Regions from separate parts of the Janthinobacterium sp. NFX145 genome, predicted to be linked through region 2. Evidence: predicted binding sites of a transcription regulator. Region 2 holds the regulator's gene; each other region holds the start of a gene.
What was found. The regulator sigma-54, encoded in region 2, starts transcription at its own class of promoters, with help from an activator protein. The targets are predictions, from matches to a motif close to TGGCANGNAANCTGCTTT.
Positions count from the first base shown of each region.

Region 1: ACPJXG_RS09215 (EDSAP-1 family PEP-CTERM protein) is a predicted target of sigma-54. The motif match lies at 4,179-4,196, and genes of this name have one in related genera.
Region 3: ACPJXG_RS10380 (urease accessory protein UreD) is a predicted target of sigma-54. The motif match lies at 3,964-3,981, and genes of this name have one in related genera.

Region 1 is NZ_CP187360.1:2,062,336-2,073,036, forward strand. Features, by position in the region: gene ACPJXG_RS09200 (ThiF family adenylyltransferase) at 25-894, shown strand; gene ACPJXG_RS09205 (nitroreductase family protein) at 895-2,004, shown strand; gene ACPJXG_RS09210 (EDSAP-1 family PEP-CTERM protein) at 2,019-3,017, opposite strand; gene ACPJXG_RS09215 (EDSAP-1 family PEP-CTERM protein) at 3,125-4,105, opposite strand; gene ACPJXG_RS09220 (glycosyltransferase) at 4,294-5,526, opposite strand; gene ACPJXG_RS09225 (hypothetical protein) at 5,665-5,838, shown strand; gene ACPJXG_RS09230 (hypothetical protein) at 6,078-6,215, shown strand; gene ACPJXG_RS09235 (hypothetical protein) at 6,345-6,713, shown strand; gene ACPJXG_RS09240 (acyl-CoA thioesterase) at 6,797-7,255, shown strand; gene ACPJXG_RS09245 (ISL3 family transposase) at 7,313-8,524, opposite strand; gene ACPJXG_RS09250 (DEAD/DEAH box helicase) at 8,693-10,099, opposite strand; gene ACPJXG_RS09255 (helix-turn-helix transcriptional regulator) at 10,480-10,701, opposite strand, start outside.
Region 2 is NZ_CP187360.1:5,792,821-5,803,521, reverse strand. Features, by position in the region: gene ACPJXG_RS26020 (monovalent cation:proton antiporter family protein) at 1-1,628, opposite strand, end outside; gene ACPJXG_RS26015 (KpsF/GutQ family sugar-phosphate isomerase) at 1,713-2,747, shown strand; gene ACPJXG_RS26010 (KdsC family phosphatase) at 2,747-3,280, shown strand; gene lptC (LPS export ABC transporter periplasmic protein LptC) at 3,323-3,934, shown strand; gene lptA (lipopolysaccharide transport periplasmic protein LptA) at 3,960-4,541, shown strand; gene lptB (LPS export ABC transporter ATP-binding protein) at 4,541-5,296, shown strand; gene ACPJXG_RS25990 (RNA polymerase factor sigma-54) at 5,301-6,779, shown strand; gene hpf (ribosome hibernation-promoting factor, HPF/YfiA family) at 6,849-7,211, shown strand; gene ACPJXG_RS25980 (enoyl-CoA hydratase/isomerase family protein) at 7,347-8,432, shown strand; gene rapZ (RNase adapter RapZ) at 8,433-9,296, opposite strand; gene hprK (HPr(Ser) kinase/phosphatase) at 9,445-10,380, opposite strand; gene ACPJXG_RS25965 (PTS sugar transporter subunit IIA) at 10,417-10,701, opposite strand, start outside.
Region 3 is NZ_CP187360.1:2,326,937-2,337,637, forward strand. Features, by position in the region: gene ACPJXG_RS10370 (sensor histidine kinase) at 1-1,494, shown strand, start outside; gene ACPJXG_RS10375 (two-component system response regulator) at 1,670-3,874, shown strand; gene ACPJXG_RS10380 (urease accessory protein UreD) at 4,012-4,878, shown strand; gene ACPJXG_RS10385 (urease subunit gamma) at 4,904-5,206, shown strand; gene ACPJXG_RS10390 (urease subunit beta) at 5,228-5,557, shown strand; gene ureC (urease subunit alpha) at 5,559-7,259, shown strand; gene ureE (urease accessory protein UreE) at 7,273-7,797, shown strand; gene ACPJXG_RS10405 (urease accessory protein UreF) at 7,797-8,477, shown strand; gene ureG (urease accessory protein UreG) at 8,501-9,139, shown strand; gene ACPJXG_RS10415 (HupE/UreJ family protein) at 9,136-9,696, shown strand; gene ACPJXG_RS10420 (1-acyl-sn-glycerol-3-phosphate acyltransferase) at 9,701-10,312, opposite strand; gene ACPJXG_RS10425 (hypothetical protein) at 10,562-10,701, shown strand, end outside.

The DNA of each region.
Region 1 (10,701 bases), 2.7 Mb from region 2:
AAGGGATGCACAGAAGAGGTGAGCATGACAGACGGTTTTTCGTATCACGCGGCGTTCGCCCGCAACCTGGGCTGGGTCACGCAGGCGGAGCAAAATAGCTTGCGCGGCAAGCGCGTGGCCATCGCCGGCATGGGCGGCGTGGGCGGCGTGCACTTGCTGACCCTGGCGCGGCTCGGCATCGGCGCCTTCCACATCGCCGATTTCGACACCTTCGATATCGCCAACTTCAACCGCCAGGCCGGCGCCATGGTGTCCACCCTGGGCCAGCCCAAGGTGGCCGTGCTGGCGCAGATGGCGCGTGACATCAATCCTGAACTTGAGATTAAACAATTTCCCGACGGCATACACGACAGCAACCTGGCCGAGTTCTTCGCCGGTGTCGACCTGTATGTGGATGGCCTGGATTTTTTCGCCTTCCCCGCGCGCCAGGCCACTTTCGCCACGTGCGCCCGCCTGGGCATCCCCGCCATCACGGCCGCGCCGCTGGGCATGGGCACGGCCGTGCTCAGCTTCATGCCGGGCGGCATGACGTTCGAAGAGTATTTCGGCTGGGGCGACTTGCCCGAGGAAGAAAAAGCCCTGCGCTTTCTCGTCGGCCTGGCGCCGGCCGGCTTGCACGCTCCCTACCTGGTCGACCCGTCGGCCATTAATCTGAAAGAGCGGCGCGGGCCGTCGACCATCATGGGCTGCCAGTTGTGCGCGGGCGCGGCCGCCACGGAAGCCTTGAAGATATTGTTAAAGCGGGGCAAGGTGATGGCGGCGCCGCACGGCATGCATTTCGACGCCTATCGCAACAAGCTCGTGCATACCTGGCGTCCCGGCGGCAACCGTCATCCGCTGCAGCGCCTGACGATGGCCATCATCAAGCGGCGCCGCGCGGCGCAGGGGGCATAAATGGCGCAAGCACCGCAGATCGCGCAGATCGATTCTGTGCTGGAAAACATCCTCGACCAGGCGCGCTGGGCTCCCAGCGGCGACAACACGCAGCCGTGGCGCTTTGAAGTCGCGGGCCCGCGCCACGTGGTCGTGCATGGCTTCGATACGCGCAGCCACTGCGTGTACGACCTCGACGGCCATCCCAGCCAGTTGTCGCTCGGTGCCTTGCTCGAAAGCATGGCGCTGGCGGCCAGTAGCCACGGCTTGCGCATGGAAGCGCGCCGGCGCCTGTCGATGCCCGACACCTTGCCCACCTTCGATGTGCGTCTGCTCGACAGCCCCGGCATGCCGCCCGATCCGCTGGCGGCCTTCTTGCCGCAGCGCAGCGTGCAGCGGCGCCGGCTCAGCACGCGCCGCTTGCGCGCCAGCGAAAAGGCGGCGCTGGCGGCCAGTTTGCCGCCCGGCTACGGCGTGCAGTGGTTTGAAGGCGGACGCGCGCGCCTGGCCTGTGCGCGCCTGATGTTCGACAATGCGAAGCTGCGCCTGACCATGCCCGAGGCGCACAAGGTACACCGCGACGTGATCGAATGGGGGGCGCGCTACAGCGCCGACCGCATCCCGGAGCAGGCGCTCGGCGTCGATCCGATGACGGCGCGCCTGATGCGCTGGGTCATGCACAGCTGGCGCCGCGTGGATTTTTTCAATACCTGGCTGGCGGGCACCGTCGCGCCGCGCCTGCAGATGGATTTGCTGCCGGGCCTGTATTGCGGCGCGCATTTCGTGTTGCTGGCCGAGGCGCCGCCGCGCCATATCGACGATTACGTGGCGGCCGGCCGCGCCATGCAGCGTTTCTGGCTGACGGCCACGCAGCTGGGCCTGCAGTTGCAGCCGGAACTGACGCCGCTGATCTTTGCCCGCTATGTGCGCGAACGGCGCACTTTTTCACGCACCGATGGCATGCAGGAAATGGCGCAGGAGCTGGCCGTGCAATGCCAGGCCGTGCTGGGGGCGGCGGCGTTTGACCGGGCCGTGTTTCTCGGACGCATAGGCGCGGGGCCGGCCGCCAGTGCGCGCTCGCTGCGCCGTCCGCTGCAGGACTTGCTGGTGGCGCCCACGGCGGGGCAGTGAGGCGCGCGCCAGCATCAGCGTCTGCGTCGGCGCCGTGGCGCGAGGCAAGCCAGCGCTGCCAGGCCAGCCGCCAATAGCGGCAAGGTGCCGGGCAGCGCCACTGGCGTGACGCCTGGCACGTAGGCCAGTTCGGAACTGTTCAGCATGTTCAACACGAGGGTGTAGTTGCCCGCCGCCAGGTTATCCGTGACGGCGCCGTACTGCCCGCCGCAGGTCGTGCCGACGCCGGTGCCGGTGGGCGCGCCGCAGCCGCTGGGGTCGTAGGTAAACATGCTGCCGCTGGTGAGCGGCGTTTGCGCGTAGCCCGTATTGAGGTTGGCGGCATCGGCCAGTTCGGTGCCGCCCAGGATGCCGGTGCCGAGGTTGCCATCGGGTGCCCAGTTGAAGACGATCTGGCCATTTTCATCGATGATGGTAAATGTCAGCGCCATGTTGGTGGTGGCCGCCGAGCCCGTGCCGGCCAGCGCGTCCAGGTACAGCTGCATGAAGGGCAGGGCCTGGAAGTCGAAGGCCAGGGTTGCGCCAGGCTGGCCGACGACGAAATTGACCGTCATCGCGGTGCTGGAGCCATTGCGTCCCGAGGCGTCGGCGCTGCCGCCGCCCGTCAGAAAGGTTTCCGCCGCATTCACCGTATGCGTGCTGGTCGAGCCCGGTGGGAAAGGGGGAATTTGCGAAGTGACGATCTGCGCCTCGCCGCGCGCATACGAGGCGTTGCCCATGCCTTGCCGGGTAAAGTCGTTTTCTCCCTTGGTAACGGCGCCGCGCTTCGCTTGCAGCGCGTCGATCTCGTTGCTGCCGCCATTGATGATGCTGCTGCCGTTGAGCGTGGCGGTGGTGCGCGACAGGTCGATATTGCTGAGCAAGCTGGTGGAACCGGTGGGATTGCTGATGACCAGGCCAAAGACACTGGTGTACGAATAGCCGTAGGCGGCGGCACTGGCAGTGCCGCTGCTGGCCAGCAGCAGAAAAGCTAACAGGACTGTTGGCAGCCGGGTGCAAGAAAATATAGTCATGAAAATCCTCATCTCCTGATCGGCCGCGTTGTAAGGAAAACCGACAGGTTTGCCACATAAAAAAGGCGAGGAAACTCCCTCGCCTGTGAATCCCCCTGTTGCCTGATTCAGGCGGCAACCTTGCGGCGGCGGGCATAGCCCAGGCCAGCCAGACCCAGGCCCAGCAAGGCCAGGGTGCCCGGTTCCGGTGTCGCTTGCTGTTTCACCAGATCCACGCTTTCCACCGCATTCAGGGTCAGCGTGTAATTGCCGGCCGTCAAGGCATTGCTGACGGAGCTGAAATTGCTGCCGCACACCGTGCCGACACCGGTGCCCGTGGGCGTGCCGCAGCCGGAAGGGTCGTAGGTGAACAGGTTGCCGCGCGTGAGGAAATTGGTCGCCAGGCTGGTGTTCAGGTTGGCGCCATCGGCGTTTTCCGTGCCGCCGAAGATGGAACCGAGCACGCCATCGGGAGCCCAGTTGAACACCGTCAGGCCAGTCGCGTCCGTGATGGTGAAAGTGACGACAATATTGGCCGTCGCCGTGGACAGCTGGCCGACAGTGCTTTGCAGGAAGACTTGCATGAAGGGCGAGGCCAGGAAGTCAAAGCTCAAGGTTGCCGTGGGTGAACCGACGACGAAATCGACGGAAAAGCCCGTGGTCGAGCCGTTGCGTCCGGAGGCATCGGCCGTGCCAGCTGGGCCGTCGAGGTGGGCTTCGGCCACGTTGACGACCTGCGTGGAAGTGGAGCCGGCGGGGAACGAGGGGAATTGCGTGCTGACGATCTGTGCATCGCCACGCGAGTAGTTGCCCAGAGGGCCCTGTTGCGTGAAATCGTTCTGGCCCTTGGTGACGGCGCCGACGTTGGCGCGCGGCGCATCGAGCGAACCGGAGCCACCCTGGATGACGCTGACGCCGTTCAACGTCGCCGTGCTGCGCGAGATGGTGGTGCTGTTGGCCACCGTGATCTGGCCCGTTGGCACGGCGATCACGAGGCCGAAGATGTTGTTGTAGGAATAGCCGTAGGCGCCCGCCTGTGCGCTACCGGCGGCGCACAGCATGGCCAGTGCCGCTGCGGCCGGGAGCAGTTTCAGTTTCGAGAGTTTCATTGTATTCACCTCGTGGTTGAGTGAGTCTGGAAGTCTTGCTTGAGTCCTGTCGGCAGGTGCTCATGGCCAGATCTAAGCGACTTCCATGCCAACGCATGAGGTTCTTTTGAAATCAAGGACTTGGCGTGCTTTTGTTGACGTACTGCAGGTGTTGCCGGACGCTCTGTAAGAAAAACCGACGCCGCCCGTCAAGGCAGGCCGCCTGGTGGCAAAGAGCCCAGCAGGGCGTGCATATGGGGCAGCAAGCGTTGCCCTGGCACATAGTCGCGCATGGCCGTGGCCAGCTGGCGCGCCGCCAACCTGGCTCGGCCATCGTCGAGCATGCGCGTGGCGGCATGGCGCAGGGCGGTTTCCTGGAAGCGGTCGGCGCGCAGCAGCAGGCCGGCGCCGGCCCCGGCGATGCCGTGCATGTTGAGGAATTGATCGAGGTTGCTGGCGATGCCGATGACGGGCACGCCCGCCGTCAGCGCCTGCTGGCTGGTGGGGCTGCCGCCGTTGCAGATCACCAGGCTGGCGCGCCGGGCGGCCGCGTCGCCGGGCAGAAAGGGCGCGACATAGGCATTCGGCGGCACGGCGTCGACGCGGATGGTGCCGGCCGTGGCCGCCAGTACGGTGACGGGCAGGGGCGCCAGCGCGCGCAGCACGCGTGGCAGCAATTGCCCCTGGCCGGAGCTGCCCAGGGTGACATAGATGATGGGCCGTCCGCTGCTCAGTTCCGGGCGCTGCCACCAGTCGGGCAAATCAAGCGGCGGCGCCCAGATGACGGCGCCCAGGTAGTCGTGCGTGGCCGGCATGGCTTGCGGCGGAAACAGTTGCGGAATATCCGCGTACAAGGTGCGGTCGGCATCCGTATAGATGCGCCGCAAGTCGCTGCCCAAGGATGGCAGGCCATGGCGGCGGCGCACGCGGTTCAGGGGCACGGCGTGCGAGGCGAAGGCCAGCGGGCGGATCAGGCGGAACAGGGGATCGGCCAGCCAGATGGGCAGCATGCCTGTCAGAGGCAGGCTGGGCACCGTGTAGTGCTGGCGCACCCAGGGACTCCAGTAGGCATTGCTGACGGTAATGTAGGGAATGCGCTGCAGGCGCGCGCTGACCGACAGCGACAGGCGGAAGTCGCCGATCACGAGATCGGGCTGGACGGCATTGAGCAGGCGCAAGTCGTCTTCCACATACGCGTGCAGCGTACTTTCCGTATAGACGGGCTTGCCGTGCGCCAGCGCCTGCAGAAATTGCAGCGATGAAATACTGTCGATGCGCCAGCGCCGGAAGGGCGCTTGCTTGAAGCAAAAGTCATAGCCGTCGGCACAGGCAAAATGCACCTCGTACTTGTCCTCGTCCAGGCCCTGGGCCAGGCTCAGGGGACGGCCGACGTGGGCCAGGGTCACTGCCTCGGCCATAAAGAGGATTTTCTTGCGCGCCATGGAAATCGCTTGCACTCGTAGCTGGAGGGGATGCTTGTCAAGTTGGAGTGGCGCCACGCCGTTTAGTTCCCTGCAGCGTGCTACTGGCGGGCGCCAGGATTTGGCCGCATCGGCTACAGTGGGGCAAAGGAGGCCACCATGCAGCCACAATTCCATCTTGACCCGTTGCGTGCGCACAGCACGCCCGAACCCGATATGCCGCCACCGCCAGAGGGCGACCCGCTCACGCCGCCGCCGGAACAGCCGCCCCACATCGATCCCGTGCCGGTCGAGGAGCCGACGCCGCCGCCGCCGCCCGTGAAAATGCATTGAGTGGTTTTCGGACCGTTGCACCGCGCCATGGCCTGCGGAGGGGGACGCGCGCCGCGTTTATTTCCTATCGGAAATGGACTGCGGGGCGGCCGCCGGCGCCACGCCATTTAAACAACAAAAACGTCAATAAATGTTGCCGACTGGATAAAAATCAAGCTCTAACTGTCGAGTGTCATGCGGCCGTCACGATTCTGTTCTTATAATGAGACATCATAAAAATTCTTGTACAGGAGACCATCGTGGGCAATTCCTTGCATAACAAAATCTACCTGGGCCGGCGGCCTGTGATGACCAGCAAAAACCTTTTGGCACTGGCGCTGGCGGGCGCCGTGGCGGGTTGCGGTCTGGCATGGTTATTGCTGCGCAGCTATAAATAAGGGCTGTCCAGCCCGTCTTTCAGCCATCCGTTCGCCGCGCGGACGGAGACTGATTCACGTTGCCTGTTGCCGATGCGCAGCGGGGCGCGTACCATGGGGGCCGAACACCTGGCCTTTTATGGAAAAGTAATGAAGAACGAGAAATTAACAACCGATGAATATGACGCGCTGGAGCAAGTTGCACGCGGCATCAAGACCGAGCGCCCCAGTGCTTGCGTGGCCCGCAATGCCAAGCGCCTGTCCGGCCTGAAGCTGCTCAGCTATGCACGCGATGGCCGTCTGTCCATCACCGAGAAAGCACAACAACTGCTGTTCCTGCGCCGCTGCATCATGGGGCTGCGCGCTGTCGCCACCGATCCGCTGACCAAGCTGGAGTCGGACGTGGCGTATTTCCTGGGCAAGAAAGCCCACATCGTGGCGCGCGCCGAAGGCGAAGGCCACGACATTTCCGACAAGGGCCGCGAATCGCTGGCCGACATCGACACCCTGGGTCTGTAAGGCTCACAACCGGCCCTCGTGGCCGGTTTTCACATCTTCCCTCACTTTTAATTTCCCCTTTGGAGAACACTTTGGACAGCGCGATGAACTGGTCGGCCCACGAACTGACGATGACGGTCCTGATGACGCCTGATATGGCCAATTTTTCCGGTAACGTGCACGGTGGCACCATCCTGAAATACCTCGACAGCGTCGCCTATGCCTGCGCCAGCCGCTATTCGGGCAGCTATGTGGTGACCTTGTCCGTGGACCAGGTGATGTTCCTGCAGCCTATCCACGTGGGCGAGCTGGTGACGTTCCTCGCGTCGATCAATTACACGGGCACGACATCGATGGAAGTGGGTATCCGCGTGGTGACGGAAAACATCCAGCAGCGCCTGGTGCGTCATGCCAACAGCTGCTATTTCACGATGGTGGCCGTGGACGCCAACCGCAAGCCCGTGGCCGTGCCGCCACTGGTGCTGGAGACGCCGGAGCAGCACGCGCGCTTCGAGCAGGCCAAGCTGCGCAAGCTGTCGCGCCAGAAAGTGTCGAAAAAATAAATGCGGCGGACATGAAAAAACGGCCACCAGAGTGATCTGGTGGCCGTTTTTTATGGTTCATCGCGTTTTACCGGGGAAGGCATCCTTGATTTTGAGGAAAAAATATGCAGAGTCCCGGAATCCGTAGGCCATCCGTTTGATGACTTTGATGCGGTTGTTGACGCCTTCAAGAATGGACGAATTCATCGGATAGATGGCGGAGGCGATGATGCCCCGGACGTATTTGCGTAAGCGCTTGGCGAATTTAATCACGGGGGCGATCTCGCTCTCGAGGGCGAGGCGCATCCAGCGTTTCCATCGACGCGCACCCTCGCGAACGGATGGCGCGAACCAGATTTCTTTGAGTTCGGTTTTGAGCAAATAGACCGTCGACAGAGGGGCGTTGGCCGCGAGCAGTTCGTCAAGTTTGATAGCACGGTCGTCTTCAAGGTTGTCGCGATTGCGCAGCAGGAGCCAACGGCTACGCTTGATGACCTGGCGCGCTTTGGAATCGTCGCGCAGCGCGTTTGCCTGGTCGACACGCACCCGGTCGACGACTTCACGGCCAAAGCGCGCAACGACATGGAAAAGATCGTAGACGACTTCGGCGTTGGGGCATTGCGCCCGCACTTCGAGATCCATCGCCGTGTTCATATCCATCGCCACAGCCTCGATTCGGGCGCAGCCTTCTGCGCCCAACGCCTCGAAAAACGGACGGATGGCGACCCGGCTATTGCCTTCGCCAACCCAGAGCACACGCATGCGCTGGGCATCGAGAACGACCGTGGCATAACGATGGCCTTTGTGCAAAGCGAATTCATCCATGACGAGGCGCCGCACGTCGCCAGCGGCGAACTGGCCGTGCAGGTGTGCTAAGCGCTGTAGGTCAATGGCCTTGATGGTGTGCCAGTGCAGGCCTGTCAGCTGGGACACGTGCTTGATCGGGATAAGCTGTGCCAGCGCCTCCACCCAGACCCGGACGCGGTGAGTCACCCGCGAGCGCCGGTCCAGCCAGGAGATATGCTCCGTCATCCGGGCATCGCAGTGATGGCAGTCCAGGCGCCGGATTGGCACCTTCAACCAAACCCGTCGATCCAAAATATCCCGATCCCGGATGCGCCGCCAGCGCTGCTCATGAACTAGAGCACAAGGCTGCCGGCAGCTACCGCAAAGCGCGTCGGTAGTGGGGCAGGCGTTGAGAACGATCAGCAGCGATTCGTCGTCCTGTTCGACGACGGAATCGACAATATGCCCTTCCCAAAATGGAAGAGACGACATAGCATTGAGCATGGCGGCGAGAGTGGTAAGGTAATTGGTTTGTTTGGCGACAATCAATTTACCAATTCAAAACCCTTGCCGCCACCCCCTCCCAGCAAAAAACGTCAAGCCCGTCTTTCCCCATCAACCGCGATGAACCTTTTTTATTGCCTGCCGCCTGCTGGCGGCATGGCGCCGTGATTAACGGTCGCCGTAGCTGCGGCGTGCGCCGTCGGTGCTGCGCGGGTTGGAACCCTTGTAGCCGCCGCCGGTGCTCGGTGCGCCGTCTTTGCGTGGTGCGCCTGGCTTGCTGAACGTGCGTTGGCCTGGCTTCGCGCCGCCACGGTTGTCGCCTGGTTTCCAGCCGCCTGGACGGGCGCTCGAACGTGGTGCCGACGCCGTTTTCTTAGGCTCGAAACCTTCGATGACATTGACAGGGATCAATTGCTTGGTGAAGCGTTCGATGCGCTTGACGTTCATGCCTTCAGCGTGGTTCACCAGCGAGATGGCCAGGCCATTGCGGCCAGCGCGGCCGGTACGGCCGATGCGGTGGACGTAGTCTTCCGGGAACTTCGGCAGGTCGTAGTTGAACACGTGGGTGATCGTTGGCACGTCGATACCGCGGGCGGCAACGTCGGTGGCAACCAGCACTTTGACCTGGCCGCGGCGCATGCCGTCCAGGGTGCGGTTACGCGCGCCCTGATGCATGTCGCCGTGCAAGGCGGCAGCCGAGAAACCGGCGATGTTCAGACGGTCGGCGATGGTGTCGGCGTCACGCTTGGTGGCGGTAAACACAACAGCCTGGTCCAGCGATTCGTCGCGCAGCAGGTGGTCCAGCAGGCGATTCTTGTGCGACAGGTCGTCGACGAAGTGCACGCGCTGGGTGATGTTTTCATGCTTGTTGCTCGAGCTAGCCACTTGAATGACCAGCGGGTTCTTCGTGATGCGGCGGGCCATGTTGCCAACGACGCCGTCCAGGGTTGCCGAGAACAGCATGGTTTGACGGCCTTCTGGCGTCGCTTCCACGATTTTTTCGATGTCGTCGATGAAACCCATGTCCAGCATGCGGTCGGCTTCGTCCAGCACCAGGATTTCCAGTTGCGAGAAGTCGATCTTGCCCGAATCCATGTGGTCGATCAGACGGCCAGGGGTCGCGACCAGAATCTCGGGATTCTTGGCCAGCAATTGCATCTGTTTAGGGTAAGGCATGCCGCCCAGGATCGACACAGCCTTGATGCGGCGGATGCCGGTGCTGTACTTGTCGGTATTGGTGGTCACTTGCAGGGCCAGTTCGCGCGTTGGCGTCAGCACCAGCATTTTTGGCTGGGCAGCCTTGAAACGTGGACGCTCGCCGCGGGCGCGCGATGCTTGCATTTCCTGGTTCGGCGTCTTGCCGGCGGCGCTTTGTTCGGCGCTGGCCAGTTTGTGCAGCGATGGCAGCATGAAAGCTGCCGTCTTGCCCGAACCGGTCTGCGACGAGACCAGCAGGTCACGGCCTTCGATCGCGGCTGGAATCGCTTGCGACTGTACCGCGGTTGGCGCGGTGTAGCCCGATTCGGTCAGAGCGGCGATGATGGACGGATGCAGGCCTAAGGATTCAAATGTCATTCTTTTCTTTCGTAAAAATCAGCGTTCTTGCAAAAAGCAGAACGCAAAATAGCAACGCCAACCAAAACGAAATGACTCAACTAAAAAGAAATTTCGGCACAAAAGCTTTGCGCCGGGACGGTGTCAGGTGCGACACACAAGGCGGGAGGGCTTTATAAGCGGCATCCTGTGGATGCGCTAAGGCTTGCGAAGCTGCTAAGTTTGTAGTGCTGGACTGCGGTGTTGTCTTCGCTTCAAGGAAACATATTGCAGCGCACAACGACACTATACCGTATTTGATGCCGTTTTGCACGGTCTAAATGGGAAGAAACGACAGTCCTACCACGTTTTGATGATGTTTCCTATGTGAAATCAGTAGGAATACGTAGATTTTGCGCGTTTTAATTGAGCATGGCCACGATGTCGGCGGGCAGCGGTGGCGCCTGTCGCGTTTCTCTGGCCAGGTTGATTTGCCGGGTGACCTGTGCCAGTTCGACCAGGCTGCGTTCCAGTTGATACGTCCCCTTGGCATGCAGCCACGCCAGCACGTCGGCCAGGTGCCAGATGGTGGCGCTGCCCTCATGCACGGGCACGGGGAAACTGTGGCGGTATTTGCTCATCAG
Region 2 (10,701 bases):
TGCGAAGCGAGCATCAGGCTGCCTTCCATCAATTCCGGCACCACTTCGGCCGCGCCCGCCTTCTTCAATTGGTCGAGGTCGGTATCGTCGTGGCTGCGCACGATGACGGGCAAGGTCGGCGCCATTTCGTTAAGCAAATGCAATAATTTCAAGGCCGAGGGCGTGTTGGCGTACGTGATCACCACGGCGCTGGCCCGGTAGATACCGGCCGCCACCAGGCTTTCGCGCCGGCCCGCGTCGCCATACGACACGTGGGCGCCGGCCAGCTGCGCTTCCTGCACCCGCTCCGGGTCCAGGTCCAGCGCGTGGTATTCGATCTTTTCTTCCGCCAGCAGGGTGGCCAAGCTTTGTCCGCTGCGCCCGAAGCCGGCGATCAGCACGTGTTTCTGCGAGGCCATGGTGCGCGTGGCGATCTTGGTCAGCGCCAGCGATTGCATCATCCAGTCGTTGGCCGCCAGTTTCATGACGATGGCGTCGGACTTGGCGATGAGGAAGGGCGCCACCAGCATCGACAGCACCATCGACGCCAGCACCACCTGCACGACGAACGGGTCCATCAGTTTGATGCCCCCAGCCAGGTTCAGCAGCACGAAGCCGAACTCGCCAGCCTGCGCCAGTCCCAGTCCCGTGCGCAGGGCCACGCCGTTGCTGGAGCCGAACAGCCGGGCCAGGCCCGCGATCAGCGCGAATTTCAGCAGCACGGGGCCGCACAGCAGCAGCAAGACGAGCCACCAGTTGTCGAGCACGACGCGGATGTTGAGCAGCATGCCGACGGTGATGAAGAACAGGCCCAGCAGCACGTCGCGGAAGGGCTTGATATCCTCTTCCACCTGATGCTTGAATTCTGTCTCGGAAATGAGCATGCCGGCAACAAACGCGCCCAGGGCCAGCGACAGCCCGGCCCGTTCCGTGATCCACGCCGCACCGAGGGTAATCAACAGCAGGTTGAGCATGAACAATTCTTGCGAGCGGCGCTTGGCGACGATGGTGAGCCAGCCGCGCACCAGTTTCTGGCCGATGAACAGCAGCAGGATCAGCACGACCAGGGCCTTGCCGCCCGCCCAGGCCAGGGTTTCGGCCAGGTTGTCGGAGTCGCGCGTGAGGGCGGGAATCAGGATCAGCAGGGGCACGACGGCCAGGTCCTGGAACAGCAAGATGCCGATGATCTTGCGGCCGTGTTCGCTTTCGAGTTCCAGCCGCTCCGTGAGCATTTTCGAGACGATGGCCGTCGACGACATGGCCAGCGCGCCACCCAGGGCGAACGCGGCTTGCCAGCTCAGGTGGATGTAGGCGGACAGATAATGTCCGACGAGCCAGCCGAAGACGACGGTGGCGATGATGGTGGTGACCACCTGCGCCATGCCAAGGCCGAAGACGATGCGCCGCATGGCGAGGAACTTGGGCAGAGAAAATTCGAGCCCGATGGAAAACATCAGGAAGACGACGCCGAACTCGGCCAGGGTGTGGCTGGCCTCGTTTTCCGCCGCCAGGCCCAGCGCGTGGGGGCCGATGACGATGCCAACGGCCAGGTAGCCCAGCATGGGCGGCAAATGCAACATTCTGAAAGCGACCACGCCCAGCACGGCGCTGCCGAGTAACATCAGGGTCAGTTCAAGCGAGGAAAACATGGGTTGCCCGGTACGGTCAATGGAAATCGTTGTTTGTTGTGACTGGCAAGTTTTTTGCTTTCCTAATTCGTTTATACTTTGGGCATGAGTGTAACCCATGAAAAAACAATGCTGAAAGCTTTTGATCGAATTGACATGCAAGCGACGACCGAGCGCGCCGTCGCGCTGGCCCGCACCACCTTGCAGATCGAGTCCGACGCCATCGTTGCGCTGCACGCGCGCCTGGCCACGGACGACAGCGTGGGCCGCGCCGTGGCGCTGTTGCTGCAATGCAAAGGAAGAGTCGTCGTCTCGGGCATCGGCAAATCCGGCCATATCGCGCGCAAGATTGCCGCCACCCTCGCTTCCACCGGCACGCCGGCCCTGTTCGTGCATCCGGCCGAAGCGGCCCATGGCGACCTGGGCATGGTCACCTCGGAAGATGCCTTTATTGCCATATCGTATTCGGGCGAATCGTCGGAACTGATGGCCATCATGCCCGTCGTCAAGCGCATGGGCGGCGTGCTCATTTCCATGACGGGTAAACCGAATTCCAGCCTGGCCCAGCTGGCCGACGTGCACCTGGATGTTTCTGTTGAAAAAGAAGCCTGTCCGCTGAACCTGGCGCCGACGGCCAGCACCACCGTCACCCTGGCCCTGGGCGACGCGCTTGCCGTGGCCTTGCTCGACTTGCGCGGCTTCAAGGAAGAAGATTTCGCCCGCTCGCACCCGGGCGGCGCCCTGGGTCGCCGCCTGCTCACGCATGTGCATGACGTCATGCGCAGCGGCGAACGGGTGCCGCAAGTGCCCGTGGACGCCTCCTTGCTGCAGGCGCTGGAAGAAATGACGAAGAAAGGCATGGGCATGACGGCCGTCGTCGACGCGGACAACCGCCCCGTGGGCGTGTTTACGGATGGCGACTTGCGCCGCATGTTCGAGCGCGTGCAGGATTTCACGCAAGTGGCGATCCGCGACGTCATGCATGCGCAGCCGCGCAGCATCGCGCCCGAACGCCTGGCCGTCGATGCCGTGGCCGTGATGGAGCAGTTCCGCATCAACCAGATGCTGGTCGTCGATGCCGACGGCAAGCTGGTGGGCGCGCTGCATATCCATGATCTGACGCAAGCGAAGGTGATCTGATGGACAGCGTAGCGGACAACCTGGCACGCGCGGCCAAGGTCAGACTGATGATCTTTGACGTCGACGGCGTGCTCACCGACGGCAGCCTGCATTTCGGCCCGGACGGCGAGATGATGAAAACGTTTAATGTGTATGATGGCCTGGGCATCAAGCTGCTGCAGGAGTCGGGCGTGCAGACGGCCATCATCAGCGCGCGCCGCTCGGCCATCACGGCACGCCGCGCGCAGGACCTGGGCATTACCCATGTGCACCAGGGCGGCCACGACAAGCTGACGCCGTTTCGCGAACTGCTGGCGCTGACGGGCTTGACGGAAGAGCAATGCGGCTATATCGGCGACGACGTCATCGATGCACCCATCCTGAAGCGCGTCGGCTTTGCCGTCAGCGTGCCGGGCGGACGCCCGGAAGCGCAGGGCCTGGCGCACCATGTGACGCAGGCCGGCGGCGGCCGCGGCGCCGTGCGCGAGATCTGCGAATTCCTGCTGCGCGCCCAGGACAACTATGCGCGCGTCATGGCGCCGTTCCTGGAGTGAGGCGCGCCTTGCCGCCAGTGATATTGGAAAGAGTGAAACCCTATGCGTAAGCCAGGAGGCGCCCATCGCTGGCGCACGATTTTTACCCTGCTGGGCGCGGTTGTTGTCGCGCTGGCCAGCTTTTGGCTGCTCGAAGTGATGAACAAGAACAGCCAGGACATCAAGGCCAGCAAACATTTGGATGAGCCCGATTATTTCATCACCAATTTCAGCCTGGTGCGCATGGATTTGACGGGCAAACCCAGCTATATCGTGTCGGGCACCAAGCTCACGCATTATCCGGCCGACGATTCGTCCGATATCGACCAGCCCTTCGTGCGCAAGCTCACGCCCGGCATGCCGCCGTTGAACATGAACGCGGAACTGGCGCATATCGACCAGGACAATACCCGGCTGCAACTGCACCGCAAGGTCGTGATCGACCGCGTGGCCAGTCCGAAGGCGCAGAACCTGACGGTCAGGACGGAAGCGCTGACGGTGTTCCCGGATGAGGAAAGAATGGAAACGGACGTGCCTGTCGATATCCTGACGGGCGCCTCGCGCCTCAATGGCGTCGGCATGAAGGCCAATAACGCCACCGGCGTGGTGGAAGTGCAGAATGCGCTGCGCATGGTCCTACCGCCGAAACCGCGCCCGGCCGCGGCGGCAAAATGACAGAATGAAACAAGGAAACCATACTATGAAGAAGATCTTGCTGTTGACCGTATTTTCCCTGGCCATCATGGGCGTGGCGCATGCCGAGAAGGCCGATTCCGAGAAGGAAGCCGTCATCACGGCACGCAGCGGCCACGTCGATGACGTCAAGCAGGTGCGCACCCTGACGGGCGACGTCGTGCTGGTGAAAGGCACCCTGACCATGAAGGCGGGCCGGGCCCTGATCACGGAAGATCCGCAAGGCTACCAGTTCATTACCTTCTGGGCCGATCCCGGCAAGCTGGCCACCTTCCGCCAGAAGCGCGATGGCGCGGGCGACCTGTGGGTCGAAGGCGAAGCGGAGCGCGTGGAATACGACAACAAGACGGAAGTGGTGAAACTGTTTTCCAGAGCCAAGCTGACCCGCCTGGAAGGCACGAAAGTCACCGACGTGGCCAACGGCGCCTTCATCTCGTATGACAGCCGCAAGGAAGTGTTTGCGATGGAAAATTCCAACAGCGGCACCAGCACGCCCGATGGCGGCAGCGTGCGCATGGTGATCCAGCCGAAGACCAAGGCGCCGGCGGCGGAGAAAGCGCCGGCCACGCCCGCGCCAGGAAAGAAATAATGGAAAATACACGTTGCGGCAGCACCCTGATCGTTCGCGGTCTGCAAAAAACCTATGGCAAGCGGCAAGTCGTGCATGATGTCTCGCTGCAAGTCGAATGCGGCGAAGTGGTGGGTTTGCTGGGCCCGAACGGCGCCGGCAAGACCACCTCGTTCTACATGATCGTCGGCCTGGTGCCGTCGGACGGCGGCAGCATCGATATCAGCGGCGTGGACATTTCCAGCCTGCCGATTCACCGCCGCGCGCAGATGGGCCTGTCTTACCTGCCGCAGGAAGCGTCCGTTTTCCGCAAGCTGACGGTGGAAGACAATATCCGCGCCGTGCTGGAAATCCAGACCGTCGAAGGCCGTCCTTTGAAGAAGGCCGAGATCGAGGAGCGCCTGGACAAATTGCTGGCCGACTTGCAGATTGAAAAGCTGCGCGAGAACCAGGCCCTGTCCCTGTCGGGCGGCGAGCGCCGCCGCGTGGAAATCGCCCGCGCGCTGGCCACCGATCCCCGTTTCGTGCTGCTCGACGAGCCGTTCGCCGGCGTCGATCCGATCGCCGTGATCGAGATCCAGCGCATCGTGCGTTTCTTGAAGGAGCGCAATATCGGCGTGCTGATCACCGATCATAATGTGCGCGAGACGCTGGGTATCTGCGACCGTGCCTACATCATCAACCAGGGCTCGGTGCTGGCGTCGGGACGCCCCGACGACATCATCGCGAACGAGTCGGTACGCCGGGTCTATCTGGGCGAACACTTCCGCATGTAAGCCAATGAAACAATCATTGCAGCTGCGCACTTCGCAGCACCTGGCACTGACGCCGCAGTTGCAGCAATCGATACGCCTGTTGCAATTGTCTACCCTGGAATTGCACCAGGAACTAGAGCAATTGCTGACGGACAATCCCTTGCTCGAACGCCTCGACGATCCGCTCGACCGTTCGCTGCGCCTGCTTTCCGACGGCGCCTTGAGTTCCACGGCGGCGCCGGCCGAAGCGCCGCCCCAGCCGCCAGGCCAGGACGCGCCCGCCGCGCCGGCCGAAGCGGAAACCTTTGACGGCGAGGCGGGCGACAGTCCGGCTGCCGCGGACGGTGGCGACAGCGACTGGAGCGAGGCGAGCCGCGGCAAGGCGCCAGACGATGAAGATTCGCGTCCGCAGCTGGAGGCCCATCACTGCACCCTGCGCGAGCACCTGATGGAGCAGATGCGCGTGACGGTGCTCGAATTGCGCGACCGCGCGCTGGTCGAGTTGATCATCGATGCGCTCGACGACAATGGCTACCTGGAAGAGTCGCTCGACGACATCCTGGCGCGCCTGCCGGAAGAGCTGGAAATCGACGCCGACGAGATGCGCACGGCCTTGTCGCTGCTGCAAAGTTTCGATCCGCCGGGCGTGGGCGCGCGCAATGCGTCCGAATGCCTGGCGCTGCAGATCAAGCGCTTGCCGCACATCGCCATGGTGACGCGGCGCATGGCCCTCGTCATCGTGGAAAAGCACCTGGCCTGGTTTGCCCAGCGCGATTTCAATAAGCTGAAAAAAGCCCTCGATTGCGACGAGGAAGACTTGCGCGAAGCGCAGACGGTGATTCGCCAGTGCAATCCGCATCCGGGCGCCGTGTTCGCCTCGGACGTGTCCGATTACGTGGTGCCCGACGTCGTCGTCAAGCGCGCGCGCAATGGCTGGCAAGTGACCCTGAATAACGACGTCATGCCGCGCCTGCGCGTCAATGCCATGTACGCCAACTTGCTCAAGCAGGGCAAGGGCGAGGGTGCCATGGGCGCACAGTTGCAGGAAGCCAAGTGGCTGATCAAGAATATGCGCCAGCGCTTCGACACCATCCTGCGCGTGGCACAGGCGATAGTAGAAAGACAAAAGAACTTTTTCTCGCATGGGGCCGTTGCCATGCGCCCCCTTGTGCTCCGTGAAATAGCTGATACACTGGGTTTACACGAGAGTACTATCTCGCGGGTAACAACTCAAAAGTACATGCTGACCCCGCACGGCATGTTCGAGTTGAAATATTTCTTTGGTAGCCACGTCGCCACCGAAGCGGGGGGCGAAGCGTCATCGACGGCGATACGGGCATTGATCGTGCAACTGACAGGAGCAGAAGACCCTAAAAATCCTTTATCCGACAGTAAGATTGCGGACATGCTGGGGGAACAAGGCATGGTGATTGCGCGACGTACTGTTGCCAAATACCGGGAAGCGTTGAAAATTCCGCCAGTGAGCCTGCGTAAGTGTTTGTAAGTTTTTTTCGGTTCCTCTGCGGGCCGGATAGGATGGACCGCACGAACCCGATCATCTTTAGGAGTGTGTATGAATCTCACCATCAGCGGACATCATCTCGAAGTGACACCAGCCATCCGTGAATACGTACAAACGAAGCTGGAGCGCGTGAAACGTCATTTCGATCAAGTCATCGATATCGCCGTGATTCTGACCGTGGATAACCTCAAAGAGAAAGAAAAACGTCAAAAGGCTGAAGTCAACCTGCGTTTGAGCGGCAAGACTGTCTATGTGGAAAGCCTGGCGCACGACCTGTACGCCGCGATCGATACCCTGATCGACAAGCTCGATAGGCAAGTGATGAAATACAAAACCAAAGTGCAAGGGCACGGTAAAGAGGCGATCAAGCATCTGCCAGACAACTCCGAGGAAGACGCCGTCGTCGCCGTTTAAGGCCACCCGCTTCCAGCAGTTGTGATCAACTAAGGGCGCACATCTTGCGCCCTTTTTTGCGCCTGGACCTGTTGAACGCAATCTTCCCCGCGCAAGGGCTAGAATGTTTGCACTTTCACTTCTTTCCTGCCTGCCATGAGCGACTTCGTCCAGACCTCCATCCGCAACCGCACCGGGCACATCGTGCTCGACCGTCCGAAAGCCTTGAATTCCCTGTCGCTGGAGATGGTGCGCGCCCTGAGTGCGGTCTTGCTGGCCTGGCGCGATGATCCGCACGTGGACGCCGTGGTGATCCGATCGAGCAGCGAAAAAGCCCTGTGCGCCGGCGGCGATATCCGCTTCTTTTACGATGCGGGACTGGCCACGCCGCAAGGCGGCAGTGCCCAGCTGGAAGATTTCTTTACCGAAGAATACGCCTTAAATCATGTGATTCATTTCTATCCGAAACCGTATATTGCCGTGATGGATGGCGTGGTGATGGGCGGCGGCATGGGCGTGGCGCAAGCCGGGCCCGGCAACCGCCTGCGCATCGTGACGGGCCGCACACGCATGGCCATGCCGGAAGTTAATATTGGCTTGTTCCCCGATGTGGGCGGCAGTTATTTCCTGTCCCGCCTGGCCGGTCAACTGGGCCTGTATCTGGGCTTGACGGGCCTGACCATCAACGCGGCCGATGCCCTGTACACGGGTCTGGCCGATGTGTTCCTGCCCGAGGCGCAGATGGGGGCGTTGCTGGCCCTGATCGAGTCGACGCCGGGCGAGGCCTTGCCGGTGGCCATCAAGGCGCTGGCGGCGCCGTTCCAGGCCGAGGCGGGGGACTCTCCTCTGGCGACGGCGCGCGCGGCGCTGGACCGTCATTTCGGTGCGCCTTCCGTGGCGGCCATCATGGCCTCGCTGGCGCAGGACGACAGCGCGTTCGCGGCCAGGGCGCTGGCGGCCATGCGCCTGCGTTCGCCCTTGATGATGTCGGTGACCCTGGAATTGCTGCGGCGGGGCGCTCACCTGGGCGTGGCCGATTGTCTGCGACTGGAGCGCACGGTGGTGCGCCACAACTTCGAGCATGGCGAAGTGCTCGAAGGCGTGCGCGCGCTGGTGGTCGACAAGGACAATGCGCCGCGCTGGAACCCCGCCAGCCTGGACGAGGTCGACGCTGCCATGGTGGCGCGCTTCTTTGCCCCCGTCTGGCCGGCTCAAGCGCATCCGCTGCGCCACCTGAATTAACTAGGAGCGTTCGCGGTGGCGCAGGACCACGCGCTCGTTGGGGCCAAAGTATTGCGCCAAGCGTTCCGCCATGTACACGGAGCGGTGCTGGCCGCCCGTGCAACCGAGCGCCACCGTCAGGTAGCTGCGGTTGTCGGACTTGAATGACGGCAGCCATTTCTCGATGAAGGCGCGGATGTCTGCCAGCAGTTCCAGCGCGCTCGGCTGCGCGTCGAGGAAGGCGATCACGGGCGCGTCGCGTCCGTCGAGGGGGCGCAGCGCCAGGTCGTAATAGGGATTCGGCAAGGCCCGCACGTCGAAGACGAAATCGGCGTCCAGCGGCACGCCCAGCTTGAAGGCGAACGATTCGAAGAACAGGGTCAGCGGCGCGCGTTCGGAGGCGACGATATCCTTGATCCAGGCGCGCAGCTTGTTGGCGCTCAGTTCCGACGTGTCGATCACATGGCCCAGCTGTTCGATGGCCGACAGGCGCTCGCGTTCTTCCGAGATGCACTCGATCAGGGTGCGGCGGCTGGCCGGATTCTGGTTCGGACGCAATTCGTGCGACAGCGGATGGCTGCGCCGCGTTTCCGAGAAGCGCGCCACCAGCGAATGCGTGGTCGCTGTCAGGAACATGACCTTGACGTCGTGCCCCTGGTCGCGCAGCAGCGCCACATTGTGCGGCAGGCTGGTCAGCGACTCGGCGCTGCGCGCATCGACTGCGACGGCCAGTTGCGGTGTACCTTCGTCGAGCAGGGTTTGCACCAGGCTGGGCAGCAAGGCTGGTGGCAGGTTGTCAACACAATAGTAGCCGGTATCTTCCAGCACATTGAGCGCGACGGATTTACCGGAGCCGGATATTCCGGTGATAAGGACGATATGCATACGCCGATCATACAATAAAGATCGACGCTCTGCTCCCAAGGCAATTATCTTTACAAATTATTGCAATTATTGTTCGAGCATTGCTTGTATTTAATTGTTGCCATTGGCGTCAATGTGGGGTCAGACCCGTCGGGTCGGACCCCGGTAATTAATCGCCACTCATTGCCAAACGTTGCCGCTCCATGAACTCCTGCAAGGTATCGATGCCGCGCAGTTGCAAAATCGTATTGCGCACGGCCGCTTCCAGCAGCACGGCGATGTTGCGGCCGGCGGCGACGGGGATGACGACCTTGCGCACGGGCAAGCCCAGCACGTCTTCCGTGGGGAACAGGAAGGGCAGGCGCTCGACTTCTTCTTCCAGCGCGTTGCGGCGTACCAGGTGCACGATCAGCTTCAGGCGCATCTTGCGGCGCACGGCCGTTTCGCCAAAGATGGCCTTGATGTCGAGTAAACCCAGTCCCCGCACTTCCAGCAGGTTTTGCAGCAGCGGCGGGCAGCGGCCTTCGATCATGTTGGGGGCGATGCGCGAGAACTCGACGGCGTCGTCGGCCACCAGGCCGTGGCTGCGCGAAATCAGCTCCAGGCCCAGCTCGCTCTTGCCCAGGCCCGAATCGCCCGTGATCAGCACGCCCACGCCCAGCACGTCCATGAACACGCCATGCATGATGATGCGTTGCGCCAGCTTTTTCGACAGGTAGACGCGCAGGAAGTCGATCACTTGCGCGGCCGGCAGCGGGGTGGAGAACAGGGGAATGTTTTGCTCGTCGCAGATGGCGAGGATGTCGGGCGGCGTTTCCAGCCCTTGCGCGATGATCAGCGCGGGCGGCCCGCCGGCGATCAGCTCGCCAATCACGTGGGTGCGCGTGTTGACCTTCAGGCGCTGGTAGTAATTGATTTCCTGGTGGCCAAAGACCTGGATGCGGCCCGGATGGATCAGGTTCAAGTGGCCCACCTGGTCGGCGGCCGACGAGACGTCGCCCGAGATCAGGCGCTCGCCGCCGGGGAAGCCGGCGAACCAGCCCAGTTGCAGACTTTCACGATTGTCGTCGTACAGGCGTTGTATCGTCAGTGGCGTTTGCAACATGGCAGTCTTCTTCAGGAGTGGAGGAATACCTGAAGTTTAACCCGCCGCTTGCAGACTAGGTTGCCAATTGACGATGCGCGAATGCACGGATTTCGGTTCCGGATCCGTGGCCAGCGCCGTGCGGAAGGCATCGTCGGAAAACATTTCGGCGATTTCCGACAGGATTTCCAGATGTTGCTGAGTGACATGATCGGGAATCAGCAGGAAAAACAGCAGATTGACGGGCTTGCCATCGGGCGACTCGAACGGAATCGGCTCGGCCAGGCGCACGAAGGCGCCCAGCGGCGATTTCAAGGTTTTGCTGCCCTTGACTCTGCCATG
Region 3 (10,701 bases), 3.0 Mb from region 2:
TACCGCTCCATCCGCGACATGGTGGCGCTGCTCGACAGCCGTTACCGCGCCTTGCAGCGCAGCGAGGAGCGCGTGCAGATGGCCACCGGCGCGGCCAGCATCGGCATCTGGGACTGGAACGTCATCAACGATGCCTTGCAGTGGGACGAACAGATGTACGCGCAGTTCAAGGCCGATGCCGACAGCACGGTGGCGCCGGCGGCGATCTGGCGCGCGGCGCTGGTGCCGGACGACGTGCCGGCCGCGAAAGAGGCCCTGCGCGCCGCGCTGGACGCCGGCCAGGCTTTCACGCACGAGTACCGCATCCTGTGGCCCGATGGCGCCATCCGCTACATCAAGGCCGATGCCGTGATCTTCCGCGACGGGCGGGGCCAGCCCATGCGCCTGGTGGGCTCGAACTACGACATCACGGCGCATCGCGAGGCCGAACTGGAACTGCTGCGCCACCGCCATCACCTGGAAGAACTGGTGGCCGAGCGCACCAGCGCCCTGTCGGTGGCCGTCAGCCAGGCGCAGGCGGCGAACCGCGCCAAGAGCACCTTCCTGGCGAACATGAGCCACGAACTGCGCACGCCCTTGAATTCCGTGATCGGCTTTTCGCGCCTGATGGCCGCCTCGCCCAATATGCAGGACGATGAAAAGCGCAACCTGGCCATCATCCACCGCTCCGGCAATCATTTGCTTACCCTGATCAATGAAATCCTCGACCTGTCGAAAGGCGAGGCGGGGCGCCTGCATGCGCAAACGGCCGTGGTGGCGCTGGCGCCCCTGCTGCAGGAAGTGATGGACATGCTGGGCATGCGCGCCGAGCAGCAGGGGCTGGCCCTGCGCCTCGATTGCGCGGGCTTGCCGGCGGCCGTGGTGCTCGATGCGACGCGCCTGCGCCAGGTGCTGCTGAACCTGATGTCGAACGCCGTCAAGTTCGCCGGCGGCGGCGAGATCGCCTTGCGCGTGCGCGGCGAGCGGCGCGATGGCGGGCTATGGATGCTGTCGTTCGCCGTCAGTGACACGGGCATCGGCATCGCCCCGGAAGACCAGCAGCGCATTTTCGAACCCTTCGTGCAGGCCGACAGCGCGGGACCGAAGGATGGCACGGGCCTGGGCCTGGCCATCTCGCGCGAATTCGTGCAATTGATGAAAGGCGAACTGACGGTCGAATCGATGCCGGGGCAGGGCGCCACCTTCCGTTTCAGCATACCCGCGCAGGCGGCCGAGGCGCCCGTGCAGGTGTCCGTGCCGTTGCCAGTAGCGCCGGCGCCCGAGGCGCCGCCGGCACTGCGGGCGCAGGACTTGCTGCTGCTGGCCGGGGACGAGCGCGCGGCCTTGCTGGTGGCGCTGCGCGAATTGAACCTGGCCAGGGTGGCCCTGCTGCTGGGCGCCTTGCCGCCTGCAGCGGCGCCCGTGCTGGCGCCGCTGCAGGCCATGCTTGACCAGCATCAGTACCGCCAGCTGTGCGACTTGCTGGAGAGTGAAGGCGCGCTGGCACCCGCTTGAAAAGTGTGGGCTGACAACATCGGATTCGCTGAAAAGACGGACTAAGTGGCGCCGATGGATGGTGCTAAATTGCAATAAAGATTATGATGATAGTACGTAGTTCATCGCAAAGAAATGTCTTGTCCAGCGCGGCAGCCGATCGCCGCGCCTCATCCAAAGCTGAGAGAACTGCTACATGCACCGCGATTTTTCGGAAGTGAACTCGAAGGGCGAAGTACTGATCGTTGAAGATACGCCGGCTTCACTGAAACTGTTGAGCGATTTGCTGGGCGGCGCCGGTTATGCCGTGCGCCAGGCGCCAAACGGCGAACTGGCCCTGTGGACGGCCCAGGCGCGTCCGCCGGAGCTGATCCTGCTCGACGTGCGCATGCCGGGCCTCGACGGCTTTGAAGTGTGTCGCCGCCTGAAGGAGATACCGTCCCTGCGCCAGGTGCCGGTGATCTTCCTGTCGGCCCAGTACGATACGGACGACAAGGTGCGCGGCTTCGCGCTGGGCGCCGTCGATTTCATCGCCAAGCCCTTCCAGGCCGAGGAAATCCTGGCCCGCACCGACGCCCACGTGCGCTTGGCGCGGGCGCAGCTGCAGCTGGCGCAGGAACGCGCCAACCTGGAACGCAGGGTGGCCGAACGCACGGCCGAACTGGAACAGGTGGCCAGCACCCTGGCGCGCGAAGTGCAGATCCGCCGCGCCAATGAAGAATTGTTGCGCCTGTCGGGCCAGGTCTTCGAAGCGACCCAGGACGCCATCCTGATCACCGATGCTGCCGGCGTCATCGTCACGGCCAATCCCGCTTTTACCCGCATCACCGGCTACGCGGCGCAGGAAGTGGTGGGCACGGACATCATGCGCCTGCACGCCGAATACACGGGCGAAGCGGTGCTGCTGGCCCTGCGCCAGGGCTTGCGCAGCAGCGGCTGCTGGTCGGGCGAGGTGCAGACGCGGCGCAAGAGCGGCGACACCTATCCCTGCCTGCTCAGCGTCTCCACCGTGCACAGCCCCGGTGGCGCCGTCGTCAACTACATCGGCGTCTTCCTCGACATCAGCGAGCGCAAGGCCGAGCAGCATCTGATCGATTTCCTCTCCTACCACGACGCGCTGACGGGTTTGCCGAACCGCGTGCTGCTGCGCGAGCGTTTCGAACAGGCGCGCGCGAACGCGCAGCGCGACGGCCAGCAGGTGGTGCTGATGTGCCTCGACCTGGACCGCTTCAAGAACATCAACGATTCGCACGGCCAGGCCGTGGGCGACAAGGCGCTGCAAGTGGTGGCGCGTTTCCTGTCAGGCTGCGTGCGCGAGGGCGACACGGTGGTGCGCCAGGGCGGCGACGAATTCCAGATCCTGCTGCAGGACGACGCCCTGCTGGGACGCACCCTGGGCCTGGCGCAAACCATCCTGGCCGGCTTGCGCGAAGAACTCAGCGTCGATGGCGAGCGCCTGGCGCTGACGACCAGCATCGGCATCGCCATGTGCCCGGCCGACGGCGACAGCCTCGACGACGTGCTGCGCCACGCCGACACGGCCCTCGTGCGCGCCAAGGAAATGGGGCGCGACCATTACGCCTTCTTCACGGAGCGCATGGGCAGCGATATCCGCGCCCGCCTGGCGATGCAGCAGCAGCTGCGCGGCGCCATCGGCCGCGATGAATTCGAAGTGCACTACCAGCCGCAGATGTGCTTGCGCACGGGCGCCTTGCTGGGCGCGGAAGCCTTGCTGCGCTGGGATAACCCGGTGCTGGGCAAGGTGCCGCCGGGCCTGTTCATCGCGCTGGCCGAGGAATACGGCTTGATCACGGCCATCGGCGAATGGGTGCTCGAAAGCGTGTGCGCGCAAATCCGCGCCTGGCACGACGCGGGCCTGGGCAGCGTCAAGGTGGCCGTCAACCTGTCCGGCAAGCAGTTCGCGCAGGACCGCACGGTGCCGTTCGTCGAGGCGGCCTTGCGCAAATACGGCATCGCGCCCGCCTGCCTCGGCATCGAGATCACGGAAAGCACGGTGATGGGCGACCCGGACAAGGCGGTGGCGGCCCTCACGCGCCTGAAGGATATCGGCGTGGGCATTTCGCTCGACGACTTCGGCACCGGCTATTCCAGTCTCGGTTATCTGAAGCGTTTTCCCATCGACGTGCTGAAGATCGACAAATCCTTCGTCGACGACGTCACCACCAGCAGCAGCGACGCGGCCATCGCCCGCTCCGTCATCTCGCTGGCGCACAACCTCGACATGCGCGTTATCGCCGAAGGCGTGGAAACGCGCGCACAGGTCGACTTCCTGACGGAACACGGCTGCGACGAAATGCAGGGTTATTACTTCAGCCGCCCCCTGGCCGCCGAAGCCTTCACGGCCTTGCTGCGCGAACGGCGCACCCTGGCCGTGGCGTAAGAGACAGGCACTGCGGTGCGGCCGATGCACCATGCCGGTGCGTCCGCTGCAGCGCGGTGCACGATTCTCACTTTTCCTTCCCCTGACGCTGGCATATATCCTGCTTAGGTAATCGCTTATTTACGCGATTGCCCCGCATGCCAGACAGCACCCGTCCCGTCACGCCTTTACCAGCCAGCGCCCACAGCGCCTGGCAGGCGCATTTGCGCCTGGGCTTTGCGCTGCACGATGGCGTCAGCCGCCTCGTCGAGCGCACGCACAGCGGCCCCCTGCGCGTGCAAAAGCCCCTGTATCCGGAAGGCGACGCCGTCTGCCACGCCATCATCATTCATCCACCGGGCGGCGTCGTGGGCGGCGACCAGCTGGCCGTCGACGCCACGCTGGGCGAGGGCGCACACGCCTTGCTCACGTCGCCGGGCGCCGCCAAATGGTACCGCGCCAACGGCCATGTCTCGGGCCAGCACATCGTGCTGCGCGCCGGCAGCGGCGCGGCCATCGAGTGGCTGCCGCAGGAAAGCATCTTCTTCGACCAGGCCTGCGTGCGCCTGCGCCACGAGGTGGAGCTGGCGCCGGACGCCAGCTACATCGGCTGCGACATCGTCTGCCTGGGCCGCAGCGCCTCGGGCGAAATCTTCAATACGGGCAGCATCAGCCAGCAGGTGCGGATCCGCCGCGGCGGCAAGCTGCTGTGGTGGGAGCAGGGCGTGCTGGCGGCCGGCGGCGCGCTGATGGCCAGCCCGCTGGGCCTGGGGGGACACACCGTGTGCGCCACCCTGATCGCCATCGGCACGCCCGTTTCTGCCGCCGTGCTGGCGGCCGTGCGCGAGATCGCCGTGCCGGCCGGCGCCGCGTTTGGCGCCACGCACATGAAGTCACTGGTGGTGGTGCGCCTGCTGTGCGGCGACAGCGAGGCGGCACGCCGCGTCATGCTGGCCGCCTGGCAGTTGCTGCGCCCCGCCATGCTGGGACGCGACGCCGTCGTGCCCCGCATCTGGAACACTTGAACAGGAAAGAAGCACAAGGAAAAACATGGACCTGACTCCCCGCGAAAAAGACAAGCTGCTCATTTTTACGGCCGCGCTGCTGGCCGAACGTCGCCTGGCGCGCGGCTTGAAGTTGAACTATCCGGAAGCGGTGGCCTTGATCAGCGCGGCCATCATGGAAGGCGCGCGCGATGGCAAGTCGGTGGCGCAGCTGATGTCGGACGGGACAAAAATTCTGTCGCGCGCCGACGTCATGGATGGCATCGCCGAGATGATCCCCGACATTCAGGTGGAAGCGACCTTCCCCGATGGCAGCAAGCTGGTGACCGTGCACCACCCGATACCGTAGTCTTTTGAGAAGGAGCCCCTCATGACCCCAGGCGAATACCAATTGGAAGAAGGCGAAATCAGCTTGAATGCCGGGCGCACCACGGCCACCGTGTTGGTGGCCAACCGGGGCGACCGGCCGATCCAGGTCGGCTCGCACTTCCACTTTTTTGAAGTCAACCCGGCGCTGGCCTTCGAGCGCTGGCGCGCCTACGGCATGCGCCTCAATATCACGGCCGGCACCGCCGTGCGCTTCGAGCCGGGCCAGCAGCGCACGGTGGAACTGGTGGCGCTGGCGGGCGAGCGCAAGGTCTACGGCTTCAATGGCGCAGTGATGGGCGAACTGCAAGACACTCCACCGGGAAAGGATTGAGATGGCCAGCATTCCCCGCAGCGCGTATGCCGAAATGTTCGGCCCCACCAGGGGCGACCGCATCCGCCTGGCCGACACGGAACTGTTCATCGAGATCGAGCATGACTATGCGATCTACGGCGAAGAAGTGAAATTCGGCGGCGGCAAGGTGATCCGCGACGGCATGGGCCAGTCGCAGCGCTGTGCGGCCGATGTGATGGACACCGTCATCACGAATGCCGTCATCCTCGACCACTGGGGCATCGTCAAAGCCGACATCGGTCTGAAAAACGGCCTGATCTTCGGCATCGGCAAGGCGGGCAATCCGGACATCCAGCCCGGCGTCACCCTGGCCATCGGCGGCGCCACGGAAATCATCGCCGGCGAAGGCCTGATCGTCACGGCCGGCGGCGTCGACACCCACATTCACTTCATCTGCCCGCAGCAGATCGAGGAAGCCCTGATGAGCGGCGTGACCACCATGCTGGGCGGCGGCACGGGACCGGCAGTGGGCACGGCCGCCACCACCTGCACGCCGGGGCCGTGGCACTTGCACGCCATGCTGGCGGCTGCCGACGCCTTCCCGATGAACCTGGGCTTCATGGGCAAGGGTAATGTGAGCCTGCCGCTGCCACTGGAAGAGCAGGTGCGCGCGGGCGCCATCGGCCTGAAACTGCACGAAGACTGGGGCAGCACACCGGCCGCCATCGACAATTGCCTGTCGGTGGCCGACCGCATGGATATCCAGGTGGCGCTGCACAGCGATACCCTCAACGAGGGCGGCTTCCTTGAGCACACGCTGGCCGCCTTCAAGGACCGCACCATCCACACGTTTCACACGGAAGGGGCGGGCGGCGGCCATGCGCCCGACATCATCGCCGCCGTGGGGCAAGCCAACGTGCTGCCCTCGTCGACCAACCCGACGCGACCATTCACCGTCAACACGCTCGACGAGCACCTGGACATGCTGATGGTGTGCCACCACCTGGACCCGGCCATTGCCGAGGACGTGGCGTTTGCCGAGTCGCGCATCCGCCGCGAAACCATCGCCGCGGAAGACATCCTGCACGACATCGGCGCCATCTCGATGATGTCGTCCGACTCGCAAGCGATGGGGAGAGTGGGCGAGGTGATCATGCGCACCTGGCAGACGGCGCACAAAATGAAGGTGCAGCGGGGACCGCTGGCGCCCGACACGGCGCGCAGCGACAATTTCCGCGCCAAGCGCTACATCGCCAAGTACACGATCAACCCGGCCATCACGCACGGGATTTCGCACGTGGTGGGCTCCATCGAGGCGGGCAAGATCGCCGACATCGTGCTGTGGAAGCCGGCCTTTTTCGGCGTCAAGCCGTCGATGATTTTAAAGGGCGGCATGATCGCGGCCGCGCAGATGGGCGACCCGAACGCGTCGATTCCCACGCCGCAGCCCGTGCACTACCGCATGATGTTCGGCGCCTTCGGCGGCGGCCTGAAAAAGTCGTTTACGTTTGTCTCGCAGGCGGCCTACGACCTCGATATCGGGCATCAGCTGAAACTGAATAAATCCGTCATCGCCGTGAAGAACATGCGCGGCTTGCGCAAGCACGACATGATCCACAACAGCGCCACGCCGCACATGGAAGTGGACCCGGAAACCTACGCCGTGCGCGCCGACGGCCAGCTGCTCGTGTGCGAGGCGGCCGCCGTGCTGCCGATGGCGCAGCGCTATTTTCTATTTTAAGCAGGAGACAAGCATGCTGACTTTGCATACCAAATTAGGTCCCGACGATAATCGCGCCGCCGTTGCCCAACTTGTGCTGCCCTATGACCAGCGCGAAAAATGCCGGCTGCGCGCCGTGCTGTCGAATGGCGACGACGTGGCCGTATTCACCGTGCGCGGCACGGTGCTGCGCGATGGCGAGCGCATGACGGGGCCGGAAGGACAGGTGGTGCAGATCGTCGCCGCGCGCGAGCCGACTTACCTGGTGCGCTGCCTTGACGCGCATACCCTGCTGCGCTGCGCTTTTCATCTGGGGAACCGCCACACGCAGGCGCAGGTGGGCGATGGCTTTTTGCGCATCCGCAAGGACGTGGTACTGAAGGAGATGCTGGAAGGCTTGCAGGCGAGCGTGACGGAAGAAAGCGCGCCGTTCGAGCCGGAGGCAGGCGCGTATGGCGGCGGCCATGGCCACCACGACGGCCACGGCCAGCACTTGCTGGCGCCCGTGCCGCTGCGGCAGAAAATCCACCGTCCCGGCGATGCGCCAGGCGCTGCATGATGCAGGCGTCGGCCCTGCTGCACCTGCTGCAGTTCGCCAGTCCGGCCCTGCCGATCGGCGCCTACAGTTATTCGCAGGGTCTGGAAGCGGCGCTCGAATCCGGCCTGGTGAGCGACGCGGCCACGGCGCGTAGCTGGATTGCCGAGCATCTGGCGCAGGTGGTGGCGCGCTGGGAAGCACCGCTGTGCTGGCGGCTGATGCAGGCATTCGAGGAACAGGACTTGTGCGCCGTGCAGCGCTGGAGCGAGCGTTTCATCGCGTCGCGCGACACGGCGGAATTTCGCGCCGAGACCATCCAGATGGGCTATTCCTTGACCAAGCTGCTGGCCGAACTGGGCGTGGCCGATGGCGTGCTGATCGACATGCTGCAGGGCCAGCCCGAAGTGGCCTTGCCTACCGCGTATGCCTGCGCCGTGGCGGCGCTGGCCATTCCCCGCGAAGAGGCGCTGCTGGCGATGCTGTTCGCCTGGGCGGAAAACCAGGTGCTCGTCTGCGTGAAATCCGTGCCGCTGGGACAGGTGGCGGGCCAGCGCCTGCTGCTGTCGCTGCGTCCGGATCTGGAGGCGGCGGCGCTGACGGCGCAAACCTTACCAGACGACGAGATGGGCAACTGGGCGCCGGGCCTGTCGCTGCTGTCGATGCGCCACGAAGTGCAGTACAGCCGCCTGTACCGTTCCTGAACACAACAACGAGAGACCATACTATGACTTCGATCACTTCCAATCCGCTGCGCGTGGGCATCGGCGGGCCCGTCGGCTCGGGCAAGACGGCCCTGTGCGAAATGCTGTGCAAGGGCATGCGCGAGCGCTACGACATGGCCGTCATCACGAACGACATCTATACCAAGGAAGACATGGAAATCCTGCTGCGCGCCGATGCCTTGCCGGCCGAGCGCCTGATGGGCGTAGAAACGGGCGGCTGCCCGCACACGGCGATCCGCGAAGACGCGTCGATCAACCTGGAAGCCATTGCGCGCATGCAGGCAGATTTTCCCAACCTTGATTTGATCCTCGTCGAATCGGGCGGAGATAATTTGGCCGCCACCTTCAGTCCGGAATTGTCGGACCTGACGATTTACGTGATTGACGTGGCCGGTGGCGAAAAAATCCCGCGCAAGGGCGGGCCCGGCATCACGCGCTCCGACTTGTTGATCATTAACAAGACGGACCTGGCGCCATACGTGGGCGCCAACCTGGACATCATGGCGCAGGACGCCAAACGCATGCGCGGCGAACGCCCCTTCGTATTTACCAACCTGCGCAGCGGCGACGGCGTGCAGGTCGTCATCGATTTTATCCGTGAGCAAGGTTTGCTCGATCAACCAGGCAAGGAGCTGCAATGACTGCAAGACTGATGACAAAAACGGCCGCCGTGGCGGCCCTGTGCCTGCTGGCCATGCCCGCCATGGCCCACCCCGGCCATGGCGAGAGCATGGGCTTCCTGGCCGGTTTCGCCCATCCGTTTACGGGCATCGACCATTTGCTGGCCATGCTGGGCGTGGGCATTTGGGGCGGCCAGCAGCGTCGCGGGCTTGCGCAGCCCGCCACTTTTCTCGGCATGATGCTGCTTGGCGCGCTGGCCGGCATGGTCGGATTGACGGTGCCGGGGCTGGAAACGGGCATCGCTGCCACGGTGGCGCTGGTGGGACTGGCCATCGCGCTGGCGCTGGCCTTGCCGAACTGGCTCGGCATGGGACTGGTGGGCCTGTTCGCCTTGGCGCATGGCAATGCGCATGGCCAGGAATTGCCGGCCGCCTCGGCCGCCTGCGGCTTCATGCTGGCTTCGGCTATTCTGCTGTGCGCGGGACGTTTCATCGGCCAGGTGCTGGCCGAGCGCATGCTGCGTGTGGCCGGCGTGGCCTTGACGGCCGCCGGCGTGGTGCTGATGGGAGTCGCTTAATCGTTTAAGCGCCGGGGCGCTTGTCGGACAGCACGATGGGCGCCGCTTTTTCAGGATGCAAGCCCTGGTGGCCCGCATACACGGCGGCGATGGCGGCCATGTCGGCCTCCTTGTCGCCCGTCAGATACAAATGGTCGACGACGCCCAGCACCTTGTTCGGGTAGTCGATGTAGACCAGCAGCAAGGGTACCTTGGCGGCTACGGCCAGGTGATAAAAGCCGCTCTTCCAGTTCGGGCGGTAGCTGCGCGTTGCTTCCGGCGTGATGGCCAGCCAGTACCAGTCGGCGGCCAGCATGCGTTCCGCCTGGCGCTGTATCGTGCCGCTGGTGGTGCTGCGGTCGACGGGTTCGCCGCCCAGATAGCGCAGCACCTTGCCCATGGGGCCGCGGAACAGGGTATCCTTGGCCAGCCAGCGGAAGGGCAGCGACAGCGCCCATTTACCGAACAGGCCCACCATGAAATCCCAGTTGGACGTGTGCGGGTAGACGACGGCGATGCCGCGCGGCCCCGGCAGGGGGCGAAAGCGCAGGCGCCAGCCAAACAGCTGCAGCACGCGCAGCGCACTACGCTGGCGCCAGGTCGGCAAGTCGCCCGCTTGTACAAATAAATCGTCCATTGATACCCTTCAGTGACACTGTTCTTGATCGGATGGCGCTGGTGGCCATTTTCCTTGAAGCAAAATTCTGCGCAGGCATTCTATACGGGGCTGGCGATGGCGACAAGCAGCCGAGGCCGCTATCCATGCGGTGTCGGGGCGCTTGCTGTCGCTATTTTAACGAGGCTTTGCCGCTGTGTCGGGCACTAAATGCGCGCGATGTGGTCAAAACTTGATGCAGTGTTGATCCACGCGACAGGGAGCCATGGCATGAAAAACAGTATCGACGATGTAAATGGAGAGAAGGTGCGAACGGACAAAGTGATGGCCGAGCTCGTCGAGCGGGGCGTTGCTTTCCATCACACCCTGGGGCGCACGGTGGCGACAGCCTATTTGCGCGAGCACTCGGT